3 regions of the Fictibacillus sp. S7 genome follow, and region 1 is predicted to be linked to each of the others. Evidence: riboswitches for the same ligand, from Rfam matches in the RefSeq annotation. Region 1 holds a riboswitch; each other region holds the start of a gene.
What was found. Region 1 has a riboswitch for lysine ahead of DMO16_RS13300 (amino acid permease). Riboswitches for the same ligand answer to the same signal wherever they lie in the genome.

Region 1 (2,205 bases):
CTGAAAATAAAATCCGGGTCAAACGCGTGGTCATCCAGGGTTAAGCCTGTTTCGCCCGTAACCGGGAGATTGTATACCGGAGATTCGACGTGCTCCGGCGTTGGGAGCCCAAGCAGTCTGCTGTACCATTCTGCGGCTTTTTTTTAAATCAGTAACGTGAATAAATACGTTATTTACTTTACATGAGACGGGGGACAGAACTCGATTCAATTTCAATCGCTCCTTTCACATGATTCTCCATTTATCTATTTGACAAGAGCACTGTAAATCCTTTATAGCAGGAGAGGTTCTATTCAACCATTCTTGTATTCACATATCCAAGCAGTATGATGAATCCAATGAGAACGACAGGCATTAAAACGGTGGCCTGCAGATTTTCAATAAAGGCATAGGCCACTAATACAAGACCGGTGATTAGGTCGTAGCCACCAATTTTGGCCAATTTGTCCTGATCCCTTACCCGTTTTTAGTTAAAGCCGGATAAAAGCCACGTTTGGCCCTGTTCCCAGTCAGAAGATTTGCCTCATCTATAGAAAAGGTTCAAACGTACATTAATGCTGCAAAAGAGACCTTGGAAACAAAAAACAGTTGAACAGTTAATGTTCGTGTTTTATAATAGCAACTAGCGTCAACTAACTGGATATTTCAAAAATCCTCATCAATCCGATGAGGTAGAGGTCGCGGCTTTTATTAGTAGGACGTACGAGATGCAGAAAGACATCATAGACTCCGTGTGAAAGGAAAAGCTGCCGAAATTCATGTTTATCTCTGGAAATATGAATTGGGGCTGTTTTCGAAAAGGAACAGCACTGTCACGCTCACATTACCGGTGAGTGGGATGCGCTATCTTACGGAAGGCATGATGCGGGTAGAATAGAACTGCCGTCAAACTGCGTTTTGGCGGCTTTTTTTATTTCCCACTCCTTCCAAAATGAAAAGGAGTTTTTTTATGCAAAACACAGCAAAGAATTCAACACCAGCGGCTTCAGGAGAACTACAGCGTAAACTGAAGTCCCGCCACTTAACGATGATCTCGCTGGGTGGAACCATCGGAACCGGCCTGTTTTTGGCGAGTGGAGGCTCGATCCATACGGCCGGACCCGGGGGCACGCTTTTATCCTTCGTAGTCATTGGCATCATGGTTTTCTTTTTGATGACAAGCCTGGCGGAAATGGCATCTTACATGCCGGTGGCAGGATCGTTCAGTACCTATGCCACAAAATTTGTGGATCCTTCCGTGGGATTTGCCCTGGGCTGGAATTATTGGTACAACTGGGCGATCACCATTGCGGCAGAGCTTGCAGCGGTTACGCTCATCATGAAGTTCTGGTTTCCTGATACGCCTTCCTATATTTGGAGTGCGTTGTTTTTAGCAATTATGTTCTTATTGAACTACTTATCCGTTAAAGGGTTTGGAGAGTCAGAATACTGGTTTTCTCTTATTAAAGTGGTTACGGTTATTATCTTTTTAATTCTCGGTACGCTTATGATTTTTGGAATTCTCGGCGGAGAAGCCATTGGCTTTAAAAACTTTACTATTGGTGATGCCCCGTTCAATGGCGGATTCTTTACTACGCTCGGCGTCTTTATGGCAGCAGGTTTTTCCTTTCAGGGAACGGAGTTGCTTGGTGTGGCAGCAGGGGAGACTGAAGATCCGAAGAAGAACATTCCAAAAGCAGTCAAGAGTGTGTTCTGGCGCATTCTTTTGTTCTATATTCTTGCGATACTAGTGATCAGCTTAATCATTCCTTATACGGACAGCAGGCTGGCAAGAAGTGAAATCACCGTGAGTCCGTTTACCCTGGTATTTGATAAAGCGGGAATCGCCTTTGCCGCATCTGTCATGAATGCGATCATTTTAACCGCTGTCCTTTCTGCAGGTAACTCTGGTATGTACGCATCGACCCGTATGCTGTGGGACCTGGCACGTGACGGAAAAGCTCCCAAGTTTCTGGCAAAGCTGGATTCTCGGGGTGTTCCTGTTCCTGCGCTGATCGTGACGGCTGCAGTTGGAGCAGTAGCATTTCTTGCTTCCTTATTTGGTGACGGAGCCATTTATACATGGCTGTTGAACGCCTCGGGGATGTCGGGCTTTATAGCCTGGCTTGGAATTGCGATCAGCCATTACCGCTTCCGAAAAGCCTATGTGGCACAAGGAAGGGATTTGCGTGATCTTCCGTACCGGGCAAAATGGTTCCCGATTGG
Region 2 (2,205 bases), 2.1 Mb from region 1:
AAGTGTTATCATTACACCGACAACCTATTTTCACCATGTACAGCATGCAGAGGAATTCCGTCAGACGCCGATGGTCGGGGCTTTTATCCGCTGGGTCCGGTTTACCGGCATCATTGCCTCGCTTCTCCTCCTGCCGCTCTGGTACCTTTATGCTACACAGGAAGGACTGCTGCCATCGAATATCGATTTTATCGGACCAAACAAAACGACGAATATCCCTTTGTTCCTGCAAATTGTCTTTGCGGAAATCGGGATTGAAATCCTGCGAGTAGCCGCGATACATACCCCCAGCCCGCTTTCGACGGCGATGGGCTTGATCGCAGCGGTGCTCATTGGCCAGATCGCCATCGATGTGGGACTGTTTGTTCCGGAAGTCATATTATATGTATCAGTCTCAGCGATCGGAGGGTTTTCTACCCCAAGCTATGAACTCAGTGTTGCCAACAAAATGCTCCGGCTCGTCCTTCTGGTGCTAACGGCCATCTTCCATGTGCCCGGGCTTGTCGTAGGCGCCACTCTGCTGCTTCTGTATCTTGCTTTTGTGAAAAATTTAAATACGCCCTATCTGTGGCCTTTTATCCCATTCAACGCCAAGGCGTTTGTGCAGATCATGATCCGGCTCGCTGTGCCTCTATCGAAAGTCCGGCCGAGCATCGTTCATCCGCAAAACAGCAAAAAGCAGCCAACTTCTTAAGAAGTGTTGCCGATTATCAAAATTTGTGATAAATTTGTTCATAACAATTGGATATGCCTCATTTATAAATAATGGGGTAGAGGCGCAAAGCGGATGAGTAGGATGATGGAGTGAATGGACATGATGAAATCATTTTAAAGGCCAATTTGCCGAAGTGTGGGAATGATCCATCCATTCTCATGCTGGGCCGCTGCCGAACAGACAGCGGACTGTCACTGCAATGCTTGCAGTGGAGAACTATTCCGGCAAATGGGGGTACGGTAGTAGACAGCCAGTGTACCTTATACATGGGCTGTCTTTGTTTTTTTCGTCGGAAAAGAATCTCTGCAGGATAGAAAAGGGGAGATTATGATGTACTTACATGGCACAAGCTCGATTAATGAAGATAATCATTTGACGATCGGCGGGCTGGACACGGTTCAGCTGGCACAAAAATACGGAACACCGCTTTATATTTACGATGTGGAATTGATCAGGCAACGCGCAAGGTCGTTTAAAAAAGCGTTTGAGGAACAAGGCATAAAAGCCCAAGTGGCTTATGCGAGCAAAGCATTTTCCTGCCTTGCGCAGGTCCAGCTGGTGGCAGAGGAAGGCTTAAGCCTGGATGTTGTTTCCGGGGGAGAGCTTTATACAGCTCTTGCTGCTGGATTTCCTGCAGAACGCATCCATTTTCATGGCAACAATAAAAGCTATGATGAGCTACAATATGCCTTGAAGTCCGGAATCGGATGCTTTGTTGTGGATAATTTTCATGAGCTGCGCATGCTTAATGAGCTCTGTGACAAAATGAATACACAAACGTCCATTCTTCTTAGAATCACTCCTGGTATCGAGGCTCATACCCATGAATATATTCTAACGGGACAGGAAGATTCAAAGTTTGGTTTCGACCTTCAGAATGGCCAGGCGGAAAAAGCAGTGATTGAAGCACTGGATTCAGAAGCAATTACCCTTCTTGGGGTTCATTTTCATATCGGTTCGCAAATTTTTGAAACAGCGGGTTTCATTCTGGCCATTCAGAAACTGTATGATTACCTTGCCAAATGGAACAATGAATTGTCCTTTTTTCCCAAAGTTTTAAATCTTGGTGGTGGATTTGGGATTCGTTATACAGAGGCAGATGAACCGCTCGAGCCCAAAGAATACATTGAAGCGATGATCGGTGAAGTGACACGACTATCTGCTTCAAATTCAGTTTCAGTACCTGAAATCTGGATTGAACCCGGCCGTTCGCTCGTTGGTGACGCAGGAACCACCATCTATTCGGTCGGCTCACAAAAGGATATTCCTTCGGTCAGGCATTATGTGGCAGTAGACGGAGGGATGAGCGATAATATCAGACCTGCACTATATCAGGCCCAATATGAAGCGGCACTTGCCAACCGGGCGCGAGAAAAAGGAACAAAAAAGGTGTCTATTGCAGGGAAATGCTGCGAATCCGGGGATATGCTCATATGGGATATTCTTCTGCCCGAAGCGCAAACCGGTGATTACCTTGCTGTATTCTGTAC
Region 3 (2,205 bases), 2.5 Mb from region 1:
AAAACGTCCGGGCAAAATGGCCCGGACGTTATTATGCGTGTTGAACTGGTACTCTCGCGTCCAGTTCAAATACATCATGAAGTGTCTCAATAGCATTAATCATATCCTGCTGCCCAACTACAGTGGATACTTTGATCTCTGAGGTACTTACCATTTTGATCATAATATTCTGATCAGATAAAGCCTTAAACATTTGTGCCGCGACACCAGGATTGGAGATCATCCCTGAGCCGACAATAGAAACCTTCGCCAGTCCATCTTCGTGGAGAATTTGGCTGAAACCAAGCTGTCCTTTGTTCTGCTCCAAAAGCTGGACCGTCTCATCAAAAATGGCACTGTCAATGGAGAAGGAAATGTTGGTTTTTTCCTGCTTGTTTACACTTTGAATAATAATATCAACATTAATGTTATTGTCCGCGAGCAAAGAAAATACAGACGAAAGTGTATTCAATCCGTTCGGGAGATTCTCAATTGTGATTTTGGTAACATTGCCTTCAAAAGCCAGTCCTCTTACCACTAGATTGTTTTCCATTTCTGCTTCCTCCTCAACGATTGTTCCACGTTCCTCTTCCATACTTGAACGAACTTCAAGCTTTACTCCGTAATTCTTGGCAAATTCAACAGCTCTTGGATGCAGGACCCCTGCCCCCAAATTGGCCAGCTCAAGCATTTCATCATAAGAAATGGCAGCCAGTTTCCGCGCATGCTTCACAACCCTGGGATCGGTGGTAAACACACCGGTCACATCCGTATAAATTTCGCACTTGTCCGCACGAAGGGCTGCAGCTATAGCAACAGCTGTTGTGTCCGAGCCTCCCCGACCTAGAGTCGTAATCCTTTGCGACGCTGTCCACCCTTGAAATCCGGCAACGACTGCTATTTTCCCTTCATTTAAGAGCGTTTCGATTCTTTTCGTATCAATGTCCAATATTCTCGCATTGCCATGAAGGCTCTCCGTTTGGATACCCGCCTGCCATCCGGTGAGAGATTCCGCCGGGTGACCGGCCTCCTCAAGAGCCATGGCTAACAATGATATGGTAATTTGTTCACCTGTGGTGAGCAGCATGTCCATTTCCCGTTTGGATGGTTTGCTTGTGATTTCTCCTGCCAGCTTTACCAAATCGTCGGTTGTCTTGCCCATGGCAGAAACAACCGCAATCACCTGATTTCCTTCATTTGCTGCCTGAATAATCCGTCTGGCCGCATTCCTGATTTTTTCGGGAGTACCTACACTTGTCCCTCCGAATTTTTGAACGATTAACGCCACAATGGTCCATCCTTTCTCATCCGCAAAAAGTTGTTATGCTAAAAAGACACCCAGATATGGCCAGCCAAGTCCTGGCTTCCACTTTTTCAACAGACTGTAAAACTGTTTATGAATACAAAAAAGCAGCAATAAGGAAAAGACCTTATTGCTGCTTGAATAGGCAACAGTAAGCCAGCATGTTTTCCCCTCATGTGAGATAGTCCTCCACACATCCTCCGGGCAAGGAATGTGTGACAGCCCTGCATTTATTCAATGCAGGTCCAGCCTTAAGAAAAAGGAAGTTTCCTAAAGCTTCGGCAAAAATCCCCTTTCAGCCACCGTCATAAGAGCTCCTTCTCTTCCGGTTGCCTACTATTGGTTTTTGCTCCTCTACCATCACTTCAAAAACTGAAGTATGGCGCTCTATTAAAATTTGTATTTAGTGTAGCAAAGCAGATTTTAAAAATCAACCCTTTTTTATGATGGATCCTTTTGCAGCGCCTGCATGATTTCTTCTGCTACCCCCATGGGGATGCCTGCTGCCCGGAAATCCTCCATAGTCGCCTCTTTCATCTTTTTTATGGATCCAAATTTTCTCAGCAGCAGTTTTTTTCTTTTTTCACCGACACCCGGGATATTATCAAGGCTGGAACGAAACATGCCCTTATCCCTGACCTGACGGTGGAACGTGATGGCAAAACGGTGCACCTCATCTTGTATGCGCTGCAGAAGATAAAACTCCTGGCTGTTTCTCGGCATTTCCATAATTTCCGGAGGGTCTCCCATTAACAATTGAGACGTGCGGTGTTTTTCATCCTTCGCTAATCCGCCCACCGGGATAAAGAGATTTAATTCATTTTCAAGAACATCCTGCGCTGCGGCAATCTGGCCTTTTCCGCCATCAATGATTATCAGATCCGGAAGCTGTCCATTTTCCTTCAGAATCCGTGAATACCTTC

Region 2: it holds a riboswitch for lysine, as region 1 does, so the genes downstream of both, lysA (diaminopimelate decarboxylase) here and DMO16_RS13300 (amino acid permease) in region 1, are expected to answer to the same signal.
Region 3: it holds a riboswitch for lysine, as region 1 does, so the genes downstream of both, DMO16_RS00260 (aspartate kinase) here and DMO16_RS13300 (amino acid permease) in region 1, are expected to answer to the same signal.

What each region holds. Positions count from the first base shown of each region.
Region 1 covers NZ_QJKL01000001.1:2,579,717-2,581,921, reverse strand. Annotated here, with positions in the region: gene DMO16_RS13305 (VOC family protein) at 1-116, opposite strand, end outside; gene DMO16_RS24330 (hypothetical protein) at 290-442, opposite strand; lysine riboswitch at 665-854, shown strand; gene DMO16_RS13300 (amino acid permease) at 950-2,205, shown strand, end outside.
Region 2 covers NZ_QJKL01000001.1:519,359-521,563, forward strand. Annotated here, with positions in the region: gene DMO16_RS02680 (spore germination protein) at 1-694, shown strand, start outside; lysine riboswitch at 764-942, shown strand; gene lysA (diaminopimelate decarboxylase) at 1,046-2,205, shown strand, end outside.
Region 3 covers NZ_QJKL01000001.1:53,184-55,388, reverse strand. Annotated here, with positions in the region: gene DMO16_RS00260 (aspartate kinase) at 32-1,267, opposite strand; lysine riboswitch at 1,457-1,647, opposite strand; gene uvrC (excinuclease ABC subunit UvrC) at 1,724-2,205, opposite strand, start outside.